Regions from separate parts of the Stenotrophomonas sp. STEN087 genome, predicted to be linked through region 1. Evidence: predicted binding sites of a transcription regulator. Region 1 holds the regulator's gene; each other region holds the start of a gene.

Region 1 (3,740 bases):
GGGCTGGCGCCACCGTGCACGTCGAACTGGGCGATCAGTTCCGGCGGCGCATAACCGGGCTCGGTGCCCGACGACACCGCGTCGAGCATCGACTGCAGGTAGTCCAGCGACTGCTGGGCGGCATCGAAGTGATGGGCCTGCAGCACGGCCTGGCCGGCACGCGCGGCGCCCAGCGCTTCTTCCGCCGCATGGCACAGCTCGACCATGGCGGTAATGCCGAGGAAGCCGGCGCCACCCTTCAGCGTGTGGTAACCACGGAACACCGCGTTGAGCTGGTCGTTGTCCTGCGGTGCCTGTTCCAGCGACACCAGCTGTTCGCCCAGGCGATCCAGGATTTCCTGGGCCTCGATGATGAAATCGGCAGTGATGTCGTCGGCAACCGCGCTCATGCTTACAGCCCCAGGTCCGACAGAAGGTCGTCGGCGTCGTTCTGCGAAACCGCGTGGCGGTCCAGTCCCTTCAGTGCCGGCCCGGCAAGTTCCGGGTCGGTGCGATGCTGTTCCGGCGGCAGGCCGAGCGCGCCGAAGCCTTCGTGCACGCGGCGGACGATGCCGACCACGCGACGGATGATCTGCCCGGTCAGGTCCTGGTAGCTCTGGGTCAGGGCGATCTCGGTCAGGTTGTGGCGGATGCGCTCAAGCTGTTCGTCCTGGCCCGGCTGCAGGCCATCGGCACGCAGCTGTTCGGTCAGGGCGCGGCATTCCTCGGCCAGGTCCAGGGTGCGGTGGGTGGCCTGTTCGGTCATCGCCACCACGTGGTCCAGGCGTGCGCAGGCATCGTCCAGCTCGCCGGCCTCGTCGGGCACGGTCGGCAGTTCGCCCAGGGCCTGGCCCAGCTCGCGGGCCAGCCGCGAAAGGCCGCTCATCATCGGCTGGGTACGCGCGGCCACCAAGCTGTCGATGCGCTGGCGCCAGGCGGTCTCGTCACCCGACTCCAATGCATCCAGGGCCTCCTGCAGGCGCAGGGCGAGGGCGCTTCTGTCGACCTGGGCGTCCATCAGGCGCTCGCTGCCAGGCGTTCGAAGATCTTGCCGAGCTTCTCTTCCAGGGTCTGCGCGGTGAACGGCTTGATGATGTAGCCGTTGACGCCGCTCTGGGCCGCTTCGATGATCTGCTCGCGCTTGGCTTCGGCGGTCACCATCAGCACCGGCAACGTCTTCAGCTTGGCATCGGCGCGGATCGCCTTGAGCAGCTCGATGCCGGTCATCACCGGCATGTTCCAGTCGGTGACCACGAAATCGAACGGCTGGCTCTGCAGCAACGACAGCGCGGCATGCCCGTCCTCGGCTTCGGCGGTGTTGGTGAAGCCCAGATCGCCCAGCAGGTTCTTGACGATGCGACGCATGGTCGAGAAATCGTCAACGATCAGGATGCGCATGTTCTTGTTCAAAGCAGAGTTCCTTTGTTGTTCGCTGCGGGCGGCCGGGGGCAGCCGCCTCGCGCATGTTCATTGCTCGAGGCCGGCGTCGGCCGCCTCGAAAACCTTCAGCCGGCCGCGCAGGCGCAGCACGGCCTGGCCGTGGATCTGGCAGACCCGCGATTCGCTCACGCCGAGCACCGCGCCGATCTCCTTCAGGTTCAGCTCCTGCTCGTAGTAGAGCGAGAGCACCAGCTGCTCGCGTTCGGGCAGGTGGCCGATCGCCTTGCCCAGTTCGCGGCCGAATTCACCGCGTTCCAGTACCTGCTGCGGGGTCGGGCCGCCCTGGGCGACGGTGTCCAGCTCGCCTTGGTCCTCGATGCGCGATTCCAGGCTCAGCACCTGGCCACGCGAGGCGTCTTCCATCAGGCGCAGGTACTCGGGCAGGGGCATGTCCATCGCCGCGGCCACTTCGGTGGCGCTGGCGGCGCGGCCGCTGCTCTGCTCCAGTCGGCGGATGGTGGCGGCGGCGTCGCGGGCACGGCGGTGCACCGAGCGCGGTACCCAGTCACCACGGCGGATCTCGTCGATCATCGAGCCGCGGATGCGGATCGAGGCGTAGGTCTCGAACGACGCGCCCTGGTCGGCGTCATAGCTGCGCGAGGCTTCGATCAGGCCCATCATGCCGGCCTGGATCAGGTCGTCCACCTCGACGCTGGCCGGCAGTCGCGCCGCCAGGTGGTGGGCGATGCGCCGCACCAGGTCGGAATGCTGGGCGATGACATCGGTCGCGCTGGCGCGCTGGACTTCCTTGTACTGGGCTGCACCTTTCATACGGTCACCCCACGCTGCTTGAGGATGCGTTCGAGGAAGAACTCGACGCCGCCACGCGGTTCGGTCGGCGCCTGCCAGCGGGCGGTGCGGCGGGCGATCTCGGTGATCGCCAGCGCGGCCGGGCTGGACGGGTAGGCCTTGACCACCGGCTGCTGGCGCTGCACCGACAGGCGCAGCCAGTCATCCTGCGGCACGCAGCCCAGGTAGTTCAGCGAGACATCGGCGAGGAACTTCTCGCAGACGCGGGTCAGCTTTTCGTACAGCACGCGGCCCTCGTTGGGGTCGCGCACCATGTTGGCCACCACCTGGATGCGGTCCACGCCACGTTCGCGCGAGAGCACCTTGATCAGCGCGTAGGCGTCGGTGATCGAGGCGGGCTCATCGCAGACCACCACCACGGTGTCCTGCGCGGCCTGGCAGAAGGTCAGCACGCCATCGGTGATGCCGGCGGCGGTGTCCACCACCATGATGTCCAGCTCGCGTTCCAGCTCGGAGAACACGTTGACCAGGCCGACATGCTCGGCCGGGGCCAGTTCGGCCATGTGCCGGCGGCCCGAGGCGGCCGGGACCACCAGCACCCCGTTGGGGCCCTCGATGATCACGTCCTCCAGGCTGCAGCGGCCGGCGACCAGGTCAGCCAGGGTGAACTTCGGGTTCAGGCCAAGGATGACGTCGATGTTGGCCAGGCCCAGGTCGGCGTCCAGCAGCAGGGTGCGTTTGCCCATGCCCGCCAGCGCCACGGCCAGGTTGGCCGACACGTTGGTCTTGCCCACGCCGCCCTTGCCGCCGGTCACCGCGATGGTGCGGACAGGGCCGAGCGGCTCGCTGCGGGTGGCCGACAGCGGGAAGGTATTGGTCAGCTTGGCGTACTCACGCGACGGCATGGTTCAACTCCGGGTTGCAGGGCATATCGGCCGCTCGGCGCAAATCTTCAAGGCGAAGTACGAGATTGGCTGCACTGGCCCGGTGCAGGTCCTCCGGGACGTCCTGGCCATCGGTTACCCAGGTGATCGGCAGGGCGTGGTCGACCGCCACCGAAAGGGCGTTGCCGAAGCGGCCGGTCTCGTCCAGCTTGCTCAGCACCAGGCCCTGCAGGTTGGCCGCGCCGAAGCGGCGGACGACCTCGTCCATGTCGCCGAAGCTGGTATTGGCCGGCAGCACCAGCAGGGTGCGTACCTGGCGGGCGGCGCGCAGCCACTGCAGCTGGGCGGCCAGGGCGCGGTCGCGCGGGCCGAGGCCGGCGGTGTCGATCAGCACCAGCTTGTAGTCCTGCAGGCGCTCCAGCAGCTGGTCCAGGTCGGTGCCGCTGTTGGCCTCGTGGACGGCGATGCCGAGCTGGCGGCCGTAGCCGTACAGCTGCTCGCGGGCGCCGACGCGCATCGTGTCGGTGGTCACCAGGGCGACGTCACGCGGGGCATGCTTCTCGGCGAAGCGCGAGGCGAGCTTGGCGATGGTGGTGGTCTTGCCGGCACCGGTCGGGCCGACCAGGGCGATCACGCCGCCTTCTTCCAGCGGGTCGACCGGGGCGATCGGCAGCTTGCGCGAGATCA
Region 2 (3,740 bases), on a different contig from region 1:
ACCGAAGGCAACCTGCTGCACCTGCCCGGCGGCACCCTCTTCCGTTGTGACGACTGCGGTTGCCACCAGGCCGTGAGCAATGCCCGCGTGGCCGACTGGCAGCTGCCGCGCGTGTTGGGTGTATGAACATGGACGCGCCGCTGACCGATGCACAGCGCCGGATCCTGCAGGCCATTGCCGATGCGGAACGCGTGGACAGTGACGCCGCCACCTGGGCGGTGAAGGCAGGCCTTGCCGTGCAGGCGGAAGACGGCGACATCGACCTGACCCCGCGCGGACGCGACCTGCTGCAGGGACATCCGCCGCGCTGAGGCGGCGACGGAGCGGGCATGCGGCGTTTCGTGCAGGCCTTCGTGGATGTGGACAGCTTTGCTGCTGCCCTGCCCGGCGACGTGTCGGCAGCACTGGCGACGGCGGATGCGCGCTACAACATCGGCAAGGACGGCCACGCCTGGGTCTGGGCCGCCGGCGCGGCCGATGCGAAGACCACGACGGTCGTTGCAGAGATGCAGTGGGGCCTGGTGCCGCGCTGGTCGAAGCAGCCGTCCACGCCCTACACCACGGTGACTGCCCGGCTGGAACGCGCCCCGCGCAGCCGCATCTTTGCCGATGCCTGGAGCAAGCGTCGCTGCATCGTGCCCATGACGGGCTATTTCAAATGGGACCGGCAGCGACGACCACCGTGGCCGATGTTCGTCCAGCGACAGGATGGGGTGGCGCTGCTGGCGGCCGGCTTATGGGAGCACTGGCAGGACGAGGCCGGCGACATGCGCGACACATTCTCGATCCTGACCGATGGCAATCCGGCGATCCCGGCCCCGCTGTCTGCCGATGGGCCGGTGTTTGTGGAGCCCGCGGCTGCCGCGGCTTGGCTGAGGGGCGAGCTGACCACCCCGGCGCAGCTGCGACGGCACGCGCATACCGCGGCGCTCGAGGCTGCGTATGTCGGCCTGGGCATCCGCGACCCGCGTCGCGATGACTACACCCTGCTGGAGCCGGTAGACCCCGACGTTGCGGGTGCCGACGATGCGCTGCCCGACTGGGATGGCGATGCGCTGGATGACGATGCGTGAGTGATGGGCCCGGGGTCGGATCCCTTGCCAAAGGCAAGGGCTCTGACCCCAACGCCTGGCCGGAGATCCGGGTTCAGAGCCCTTTCCGTTGGAAAGGGATCCGACCCCTTCGCTCGACCGCAAGCCTGGGGTCGGATCCCTTGCCGCAGGCAAGGGCTCTGACCCCTTCGTCGCGCTCCCGCTGAACCGCAAAAAACACATGGCGTGGATGTGGCTTGCTGCACAGTGCAGCCCATGCATCACCGCCCTGCCCCTGCCCGCCATGATGCCGTCGCCCTGCAGGCAGGAATGCTGGGCAGCGTGCTGGGCGTGGGCCTGTTCAAAGCACTGGCGATGTCCGGCGTGGTGTCCGGCTCGCTGATGGGCATGGGCCTGTGGCTGCTGGCCTGCGTCCTGCTGGGCGCCTGGGCATTGGCCGCGGGCCTCGCCTGCCTGGCCCTGAGTCGGCGGGTGTTCGTGCTGATGCTCGCGCTGTCGGCGGTGTTCGTGCTCTGCATTGCCTGATCCGCAGGCGCTTCCAGAAAAATCCGAACTGCGGCGCTAAAGCTTCAGCCTGCGCCGCCGCTACCGTTGTACTGCTTGCCGGGACTCTCTCCTGTGCAGACACGCCCGGCAGTCGGGCCTACAAAGACTACCGGACTTCACAAAATGTACACGCTGCGCCGCTTCAAGGTTGGCACCCGCCTCACTGCGGGCTTTTCCATCCTGCTTCTTCTGATCGCCACCATTCTTGCGATCGCCCTGCACAGCAACTACCAGCAGCGCCAACAGTTCGACAACGCGGTGAACGTGCGCGTGACCCGCATGGGCGAGCTGTACGACATGCTCATCATCAACAAGGAGCTGCTGCTCCTGCGCCGCGACATGCTGATCAAGCGCGGCCAGGGGCTGGAGGCCGATCTGGCGAAGGCGCACGCAATGTCGGAACGCTATGACCAGATCTGGGCCCACTTCACCGAGCGCCCGGCCACCAGCCCGCTGGCCGAATCGATGCGCGGCAAGGTCGCGCAGAAGCAGCAGGCCACCGTCGCACTCAACCGCGACCTGGATGCAGCGATGCAGGCCGGCGACTTCGATGCCGCCAGCACCGAGCTGCTGACCCGCGCTGGCCCCGCGGCTGCCGACTGGAACGCGGCGCTCGCCGAGTTCGCCGATCTGCAGCAGAAACTGGTGGAAGAAGCCGCCCGGGACATGCAGGCGCTGGCCGCCAGGACCACGGCACTGCTCAGCCTGTTCGGCGTCCTCAGCCTGGGCCTGGGCATCATCGCGGCGTGGTTGATCTCGCGTAGCCTGACCCGCCCGCTGGCCCAGGTGCAGGCGTCGATCAATGCGGTCACCCGCGGCGACCTCAGCGTCCGTCACCAGGATGACAACCCCGATGAAGTGGGCCAGATGCTGCGGGCCACCGACAGCATGGTCGGCCTGCTGCAGCGCTTCTCGCAGCAGACCCAGCTGATGATCGGCAAGCATGCCGCCGAGGACATCAGCCACCGCATGCCGGTGGATTTCCCCGGCGTCTACGGCGAACTGGCGGAGGGCATGAACACGATGGTGTTCGAGCATCTGGAGGCGATCGTCGATGCCATCGACGTGCTGAACCAGTACGCGCAGGGTGACCTGAGCCGGGACGCACGACGCCTGCCGGGCAGCCGCGCGATCCTGCACGAATCGATGGATGCGGCCAAGGCCAGCCTGCATGCGATCAATCAGGATATCCAGCGTCTGGCGACGGCGGCAGCGGCCGGCGATTTCAGCGTGCGTGGCGATGCCACGGCCTACCGTCACGATTTCCGCCGCATGATTGAAGACCTCAACCGCCTGATGGCCACCGCTGACGGCAGCCTCGGCGCGTTGTCCAAGGTGCTTGGTGCCATGGCCGAAGGGGATCTGACCCGCCGTATCGAGGGCGACTTCCAGGGTGTGTTCGCTACCATGCAGCGCGACACCAACCGGACTGCTGAGAATCTGGCGGCCATCATCCGCCGCATCCAGGAAGCCTCCGGCTCGATCGCCAGCGCGTCCGATGAGATTGCCGCGGGCAACGCCGACCTGTCACGGCGTACGGAAAGCCAGGCTGCCAACCTGGAAGAGACCGCGGCCTCGATGGAAGAGCTGACCTCTACCGTGCGCCAGAATGCCGAACACGCACAGCAGGCCGATGCAGCCTCGCGCAGCGCCGGCGAAGCCCTGCAGCAGACCGCGCAGGCGGTGCAGGACGTGGTGCGGGTGATGGGGCAGATCAATGCCTCGTCGCTGCGCATCGGCGAAATGGTCAGCCTGATCGACGGCATCGCGTTCCAGACCAACATCCTCGCCCTCAACGCAGCGGTCGAAGCGGCGCGCGCCGGCGAGCAAGGTCGTGGTTTTGCGGTGGTGGCCAGCGAGGTGCGCACTCTGGCACAGCGCGCAGCGGCTTCGGCCAAGGACATCAAGGCATTGATCGATGAATCCACCGGCAGGGTCGAGGCCGGCATCGGCATCGCCCGCCAGACCGAGGCCGCCATCGGCCAGTTGACCGACGCCGCGGGCCAGACCGGGCACTTGGTGCAGCAGATCGCCCAAGCCAGCGTCGAACAAGCGGCCGGCATCGAACAGGTCAACCAGACCATCGCGCAGATGGACGAGGCCACCCAGCAGAATGCCGCACTGGTCGAGGAAGCCAGCGCC
Region 3 (3,740 bases), on a different contig from region 1:
TGGCGCCGCCTTCGTCGCCCAGCACCATCTTGGTGGAGGGCACCAGCACTTCATGGCCGACCAGTGCCGCACCACGCAGCACCTGGTCACTGGCCATCGACTGCTGGAAACCCTGCACGGTGGTGTTCAGATCGGTGATGCCCTGCACGGTGGACATCTGCGCCATCTGCGCGACCATCTGCGTGTTGTCCATCGGCTTCAGCGGATCCTGGTGCTGCAGCTGCTCGGTCATCAGGCGCAGGAAATCCGCCTGGTCGAGGGTGCTCTTGCGCGTGCTTGCGTTGCTGTTGGGCGCGGTCAAGCCGAGTGCGGCGTAGACGTCCTGGCTGGTCTGGGTGGTGACGGTGGTCATGCTGTACTCCTAGCGGGCGCGCCTCAGCGGCCCATGGTCAGGGTGGCCACGGCCAGTTCCTTGGCGGTGGTCAACATCTCCACGCCCGCCTGGTAATTGCGCGAGGTCGAGATCAGGTTGACCATCTGCGCCACCGGATCGACGTCGGGCTGGTAGATGTAGCCATCGGCATCGGCCAGCGGATGGCCGGGCTCGTAGCGCTTGATCGGCGCCGCATCGCTCTGGGTGATTTCCTTGACCTGCACCGAGGTGACGTTCGGATCGGTCTTGCTGGTCACGGCCTGGAAGATCGGCTCCAGCGGCTTGTAGACCGCGTCGGCCGAGCCGGCGATGCTGTCGGCGTTGGAAAGGTTGGAGGCGATGGTGCTCATGCGCACCGACTGCGCCTGCAGTGCGGAGCCGGCGATATCGAAGATCGGCAGGTTGCTCATGGCTTACTGCCCCGTGATCGCGGTGAGCATGGAACGGACCTTGCTCTCGACGAAGCTGAGCGAGGCACGGTATTCCAGCGCGGCGCGGCCATAGGCGGCACGCTCGGCATCGGGGTCGACGGTGTTGCCGTCCAGGCTGGGCTGCACGCCCTCGCGGGCCACCTGGAACGGGTTCAGGCCACTACTGATCTCGTAGTGCTGCTCGTTCGTGGTGGTCATCAGGCCGTTGGCGTCCAGCCCCTGGGCATTGCGCAGGGCGGCGTCGAAGTCCAGGTCCTGGGCCTTGTAGCCGGGAGTGTCGGCATTGCCGAGGTTGCTGGCGATCAGCTTCATCCGCTGTTCGCGCAACGGCATGGCCTGGGCATGCACGCCCAGGTAGTCGGTAATCAGGTTGCGCACGGTGCACTCCCACGGGAACGATGCCCGGGAAGCTGCAAGGGGTGTGCCAAAGCAGAGGAGGGTAGTGGGGGGGGGGGGGGGGGGGCGCCGCCGGGGGAGGAGGCCCCGCCCCCCCCCCCCCCCCCCCCCCCCCCCCGCGCCCCCGCCCCCCCAACTACGGGAGCTGGCGGCGTCAGCCCGCCATGGCCGGATCAGGCGGCCTTACGCCGCCATCGCCACCTTGCGCAGGCGGTCCAGCACGAAGTCGGCCAGCTCGTGCGGCGAGTACTTGGCCACGAAGGCGTTGGCGCCCACGCGTTCCACCATCGCATTGTTGAATACGCCGGACAGGGAGGTGTGCAGCAGCACATACAGCCCGGACAGGCCGGCGTGGCGCCGGATTTCCGTCGTCAGCGTGTATCCGTCCATGGCGGGCATCTCGATGTCCGAGATCACCATGGCGTAGCGGTCGGCCGGGTTTTCGCCCGAGGCGTGGATCTGCAGCAGGTGGTCCAGCGCCTGCTTGCCATCGGACAGCAGGGTGGCGCCCACCCCCAGCTGGTCCAGCACGCTGCGGATCTGCTGGCGGGCCACGCGCGAGTCGTCCACCACCAGCACCTGCAGCTGCGGGGCGTCGGCGGGCATGGCCATGGTCGGGTCCAGCACCGCCTCGCCACGGATCTGGGCGATGTCGGCCAGCACGCTTTCCACGTCGATCACCTGGATCAGGTCGCCCTGGAAGCGGGTCACCGCGGTCAGGTAGCTCGATTCGGCGCCCAGCTCCGGCGGCGGGTGGATGTCCTCCACCGCGATGTTGACGATGCGCTCGACCCCGCTCACCAGGAAGCCCTGGATGGAGCGGTTGAACTCGGTCACCACCAGGTAGCCGGGGGCAGTGTCCGCGTCCGGCTCACGCTCGGGGTGGCCGATGGCCAGGCCCAGGTCCAGCACCGGCACCGAGCGGCCCCGCACGTCGGCCACGCCGGCGAACTGGCCGGGCAGGCCGGGCACCTGGAACAGCTCCGGGCGGCGCAGGACTTCCTGCACCTTGAAGACGTTGACGCCAAAAAGCTGACGTCCGCCGAGACGGAACAGCAGCAGCGCCAGGCGATTGTGGCCGGCCAGTCGGGTCCGCTGGTCGATCCGGTTGAGCAGGTCATGGGACATGGCTGCTGTATCGGCGTGGGGGCGGCCGAACTTGAGCGCTTTTGTAGAGTCGAGCCATGCTCGACTGGCATTCATGTCCAAAGCAGTCGAGCACGGCTCGACTTTACAAGAGCCTCTGGCACGCCACTTGCACGCACCCGGCCAGGTCTTACCGAACAGGAGGCGCCATGCGCCGGATCACATCTCTATTGGCCATCGCCCTGGCGTTTGTCTCGCCATGGGCGGCCGCCACCGGCTGGCAGCCGGTCGCCAGCATCCGTACAGCGGCGCTGTCGACCCTGCCAGCCGGCGCCGAGGGCGAGGCCGTGGTGGCCGATGCAATGCGCCTGCCGCGCTGCGGGTCGGCCCTGCAGGTGCAGCCCACCGCCAACACCACGGTGGAGGTCAGCTGCCCCGATCCAGGCGGTTGGCGCCTGTTCGTGCCGGTGAAGGTGCGCCACAACCAGGCCGTGCTGGTGCTCACCCGTGGCATTGCCACTGGAGAAACCCTGGCCGCGGCCGATATCAGCACTGTCCAGCGTGACGCCGCACGGATCGCCGGTGCCGTGCTGTCCGATCCCGCCGCGGCGGTCGGTCGCATTGCCCGTCGGCCCCTGCAGGCCGGAAGCCTGCTGTCGGCCAACGACCTGGTCACCGAACGTCTCATCAAGCGAGGAGACAACGTGGCTCTGGTGTCGCGGCGTGGTTCGGTCGAGGTGCGCATTGCCGGCCGGGCGATGGGCGATGCGGGCGAGAACGACCGTGTTTCGGTAGAGAACCTGTCCTCCCGCCGCATCGTGCAGGGGACCGTGGACGCCCATGGTGACGTAATCGTGGCGCGTTGAAAAAGTAAGAGATTTCCCTAAAGATCACGGCCCAGCGGCCGTTATCCCTTGTGAACGGCAACTCCAGGACACCCCATGAGCCAGAAAATCGACGGCAACCTGCAGGTCCCCCAGGCACTGCGCAGCGTGACGACCCCGGCCACCAAGCCCGGCGTCAGCGGCGATGCGCCGGCGCGCCCGGTGGAGGCTGCGGACAGCCTGCGCCTGACCGGCGAGGCCACCAACCTGCAGGCGCTCGAGCGTGAGCTGAGCACCGCCCCGGCCATCGACACCCAGCGTGTCGCCGCCGTGCGCGAGTCGCTGCAGAACGGCAGCTACAAGATCAATCCGGACGCGATCGCATCGCGCATGCTCGAACTGGACCAGCAGCTGCAGGGATGACCGCGGCGATGAGTGAACATCTTCAGCGACTTGCCCAGGCCCTGGATGTCGAGCATCAGGCCCTGGTCGAGCACGATGTGCACGCGCTGATCCGCGCGACCGGCGCCAAGCTGGAAGCACTGCGCGCCCTGGATTCCACCCCGCCGGTGGGCGAGGGCGAGCAGCTGCAGGCGCTGGCCGAGCGCAACCGCGCCAACGGCGTGCTGC
Region 4 (3,740 bases), on a different contig from region 1:
CAACTTTGGCCGCGACACCGCAAGCGGTGACTGGAACGGCAGCAGCTACAGCGTGGTGTTCGGCGCAGACAACACCTTCACGGTGACTGATGCCCAGGGAGCCATCGTGTCCACCGGCACCCGCGCAGAAGGCGAAGACATCACGTTCGCAGGCGTGCGGATGCGCATCGATGGCACGCCGGTTGCAGGTGACTCATTCAGTATCGGCGCCTCCAGCACCCGCGACATCTTCACCACGCTGAAAGGGCTCTCTTCGGCACTGACAGCCGATACCGGAAGCGGCAACGGCCAGACCGTGCAGAACAACGCACTCCAGGCTGCCATCCGCGATGTAGCGCGCGCATCGGAAAACATGATCGATGCGCGTGCCAATGGCGGCTCGCAGCTCAGCGCGATCGACGCCGCCACCAATGTCCGTGATGCCAATGAAGTGACCCTCAAGTCCACCCTTTCCTCGCTTCGCGACGTCGATTACGCCGAGGTCATCAGCCAATACAAGATCGAGAGTGCAGCACTGCAGGCGGCGCAGACCGTCTTCAGCCAGATCCAGTCAATGTCCTTGTTCAACATCATCCGCTGAACCTGCGCCACGCGGCGCATTCCCCCGAAACACCAATCAAACGCAGCACCAAACCGGAGTAGATAGAAATGGCACAAGTCATCAACACCAACGTGATGTCGCTCAATGCCCAGCGCAACCTGACGACCAGCGGCAACAGCCTGGCCACCAGTATCCAGCGCCTGTCGTCGGGCCTGCGCATCAACAGCGCAAAGGACGATGCCGCCGGCTTGGCGATCTCCGAGCGATTCACCACCCAGATCCGCGGCCTGGACGTGGCCGTGCGCAACGCAAACGATGGCATTTCGCTGGCGCAGACCGCCGAAGGCGCGCTGTCGGAAATCGGCAACAACCTGCAGCGCATCCGTGAACTTGCCGTGCAGGCCTCCAACGGCACCAACAGCCAGACCGACCGCGAAGCTCTGGACAAGGAAGTGGCGCAGCTGAAGTCGGAAATCCAGCGCGTTGCCGAGCAGACCAACTTCAACGGAACCAAGCTGCTGGATGGTTCGTTCGCAGGCGTCGCCTTCCAGGTGGGTGCCAACGCCGGTGAAACCATCTCCATCAGCAGCATTGCCAATGCGCAGCTGGCCACCCTGGGCGGCGAGACCACCCGCTTCAGCGCCAACGTGCTGGCGAGCAGCATCACCGACTTGGACGCTGTGCCGGCAGGTGGCCTGACCATCAACGGCGTCGACGTGGGTGCCATCGACGCAGCGGCCAACTCGCAGGAGCGGTCCAGCCAGGTCGTGGAAGCCATCAACCGCGTGTCGTCGCAGACCAAGGTCGGCGCCTCGTACAACGCAACCACCGGCGAAATCACCCTGACCGGCAGCGCCAACTTCACCATCGCCGGTACCGCGACCGCCGACGCAGTGGGCGTCGCCGGCGTGACCCCCACCGACACTACCACCACGGGCCTGGGCGCCCTGAACGTGAACAGCTTCGCTTCGGCACAGATGGCCATCGATCAGATCGACAACGCGCTGAAGGAAGTAAACACCGCCCGTGCCGACCTCGGTGCCGTGCAGAACCGGTTCACCTCCACCATCGTGAATCTGCAGACCACCTCAGAAAACATGTCCGCTGCGCGCAGCCGCATTCGTGACACCGACTACGCAAAGGAAACCGCCGAACTGACCCGCAACCAGATCCTGCAGCAGGCAGGTACGGCGATGCTGGCCCAGGCCAATACCTCCCCGCAGTCGGTGATGACGCTGCTGCAGCAGTAAACGCGGGTGCAGTGAACCCACGGAGGGGGCCCTTCTCAGGGCCCTTTTCGTTTCTGCGGGGCCGGCTGGCAGGCGGCTTTCGCAAAATTTGCGTACAGGGGCCTAAAGCGTGGATGGGCACTGCCGTTATTGATTTCAGCAGCGGCAAGGTCAGTCCCCTCTGCGAAAGGTCCGGCGACACCTTGCCGGTTCATACGCCCTAAAGGAAGAAGCCACCATGGCACAAGTCATCAACACCAATGTTATGTCGCTGAACGCCCAGCGCAACCTGTCCTCCAGCGGCAGCAGCCTGGCGACCAGCATTCAGCGCCTGTCCTCGGGCCTGCGCATCAACAGCGCCAAGGACGACGCAGCCGGCCTGGCCATCTCCGAGCGCTTCACCTCGCAGATCCGCGGCTTGGACCAGGCTGTCCGCAACGCCAACGACGGCATTTCGCTGGCGCAGACCGCTGAAGGCGCGCTGTCGGAAATCGGCAACAACCTGCAGCGTATCCGTGAGTTGGCCGTGCAGGCCTCCAACGGCACCAACAGCCAGACCGACCGTGATGCACTGGACAAGGAAGTTACGCAGCTGAAGGCTGAAATCCAGCGCGTTTCCGAACAGACCAACTTCAACGGCACCAAGCTGCTGAATGGTTCGTTCTCCGGCGTCGCCTTCCAGGTCGGTGCAAACGCAGGCGAAACCATTTCGATCTCCAGCATCGCCAACGCGCAGGTTGCCGTGCTGGGCGGCACCACCAGCCGCTTCACCGCCAATGTCGACTCCGGCGACATCACCGTCCTGACGGCCCAGGCTGCCGGCAGCCTGACCATCAATGGCACCGACGTGGGCGCTATTGATGCTGCTGCCAACGCGCAGGAGCGCGCTGGCCAGGTTGTTGAGGCGATCAACCGCGTTTCCTCGCAGACCAAGGTTTCGGCTTCGTACGACACCACCACTGGTGAAATCACCATGACCAGTGCCGCGACCTTCACCGTTGCAGGCACCGGCGATGCAGATGCCCTGGGCGTGATTGGCGCCACCGCTGGCGCTGCCAGCCAGACCGGTATTGCCGGCCTGAACGTGAGCGGCTTCGCCTCGGCGCAGATGGCCATCGACCAGATCGACAACGCCCTGAAGGAAGTGAACACCGCCCGCGCCGACCTGGGTGCCATCCAGAACCGCTTCAGCTCGGTCGTCACCAACCTGCAGACCAGCTCGGAAAACATGTCCGCTTCGCGCAGCCGTATCCGTGACACCGACTATGCCAAGGAAACCGCGGAACTGACCCGCAACCAGATCCTGCAGCAGGCCGGTACCGCAATGCTGGCCCAGGCCAACAGCTCCTCGCAGAGCGTGCTGAGCCTGCTCCAGTAACGGAACGCAAGCCAGAAGAACCACGAGGCCCGCGCAAGCGGGCCTCTTGCGTTCTGGCATGGGCCTTGCAGGCCGCTGTGCATGGGGCGGCCCTAAAGACGCTGGCCGCTCCTGCCGATAATCTCTGCGTGCGCGCATCGCGCGCTTTCCACCCAAGGACCTCCCATGGCCACCTCCTCCCTCTACTCGATCGGTTCGGGCCTCGACATCCCCACCCTGGTCTCGCAGCTTGTCGCCGCTGAACGCGCGCCTGCCGAGAACCGCATCAATGCGGCGGGCACGGCCGCCACAGCCAAGGTTTCCGCGCTGGGCAACATCAAGAGCGCCATGGACAACCTGCAGACCGCGCTGACCAACCTGACCAAGGACACGGATAGCCGCACCCGCAAGGCCACCGTCGCCGATGGTTCCGGCTTCACCGCAAGTGCAGGCACCGGCGCTTCGATCGGCAGTTACGACATCGAGGTGGTGAGCCTGGCCACCAGCCAGAAGCTCAGCTCGAGCGCATTCAGCAAAACCGAAACCGTCGGCGAAGGGTCCCTCAGCATTGCCTATGGCAGCAAGACCCTCAACATCGACGTCGCGGCAGGTC

Evidence for each region. The regulator FliA, encoded in region 1, starts transcription of late flagellar genes. The targets are predictions, from matches to a motif close to TAAAGTTTNNCNNNCNNNGGCCGATAA.
Region 2: ACVOK1_RS15855 (methyl-accepting chemotaxis protein) is a predicted target of FliA. The motif match lies at 1,615-1,641, and genes of this name have one in related genera.
Region 3: ACVOK1_RS14825 (chemotaxis protein) is a predicted target of FliA. The motif match lies at 2,336-2,362, and genes of this name have one in related genera.
Region 4: ACVOK1_RS14760 (flagellin) is a predicted target of FliA. The motif match lies at 1,895-1,921, and genes of this name have one in related genera.

The regions. Positions count from the first base shown of each region.
Region 1 is NZ_JBRRCR010000043.1:18,146-21,885, reverse strand. Features, by position in the region: gene ACVOK1_RS12665 (chemotaxis protein CheA) at 1-389, opposite strand, end outside; gene ACVOK1_RS12660 (protein phosphatase CheZ) at 392-997, opposite strand; gene cheY (chemotaxis response regulator CheY) at 997-1,389, opposite strand; gene ACVOK1_RS12650 (RNA polymerase sigma factor FliA) at 1,447-2,190, opposite strand; gene ACVOK1_RS12645 (MinD/ParA family ATP-binding protein) at 2,187-3,074, opposite strand; gene flhF (flagellar biosynthesis GTPase FlhF) at 3,061-3,740, opposite strand, start outside.
Region 2 is NZ_JBRRCR010000069.1:16,758-20,497, forward strand. Features, by position in the region: gene ACVOK1_RS15835 (hypothetical protein) at 1-126, shown strand, start outside; gene ACVOK1_RS15840 (hypothetical protein) at 129-311, shown strand; gene ACVOK1_RS15845 (SOS response-associated peptidase) at 330-1,073, shown strand; gene ACVOK1_RS15850 (hypothetical protein) at 1,308-1,577, shown strand; gene ACVOK1_RS15855 (methyl-accepting chemotaxis protein) at 1,722-3,740, shown strand, end outside.
Region 3 is NZ_JBRRCR010000060.1:20,074-23,813, forward strand. Features, by position in the region: gene ACVOK1_RS14810 (flagellar hook assembly protein FlgD) at 1-352, opposite strand, end outside; gene flgC (flagellar basal body rod protein FlgC) at 376-783, opposite strand; gene flgB (flagellar basal body rod protein FlgB) at 787-1,182, opposite strand; gene ACVOK1_RS14825 (chemotaxis protein) at 1,384-2,328, opposite strand; gene flgA (flagellar basal body P-ring formation chaperone FlgA) at 2,496-3,152, shown strand; gene flgM (flagellar biosynthesis anti-sigma factor FlgM) at 3,228-3,533, shown strand; gene ACVOK1_RS14840 (flagellar protein FlgN) at 3,530-3,740, shown strand, end outside.
Region 4 is NZ_JBRRCR010000060.1:7,494-11,233, reverse strand. Features, by position in the region: gene flgL (flagellar hook-associated protein FlgL) at 1-580, shown strand, start outside; gene ACVOK1_RS14765 (flagellin) at 649-1,791, shown strand; gene ACVOK1_RS14760 (flagellin) at 2,009-3,148, shown strand; gene fliD (flagellar filament capping protein FliD) at 3,314-3,740, shown strand, end outside.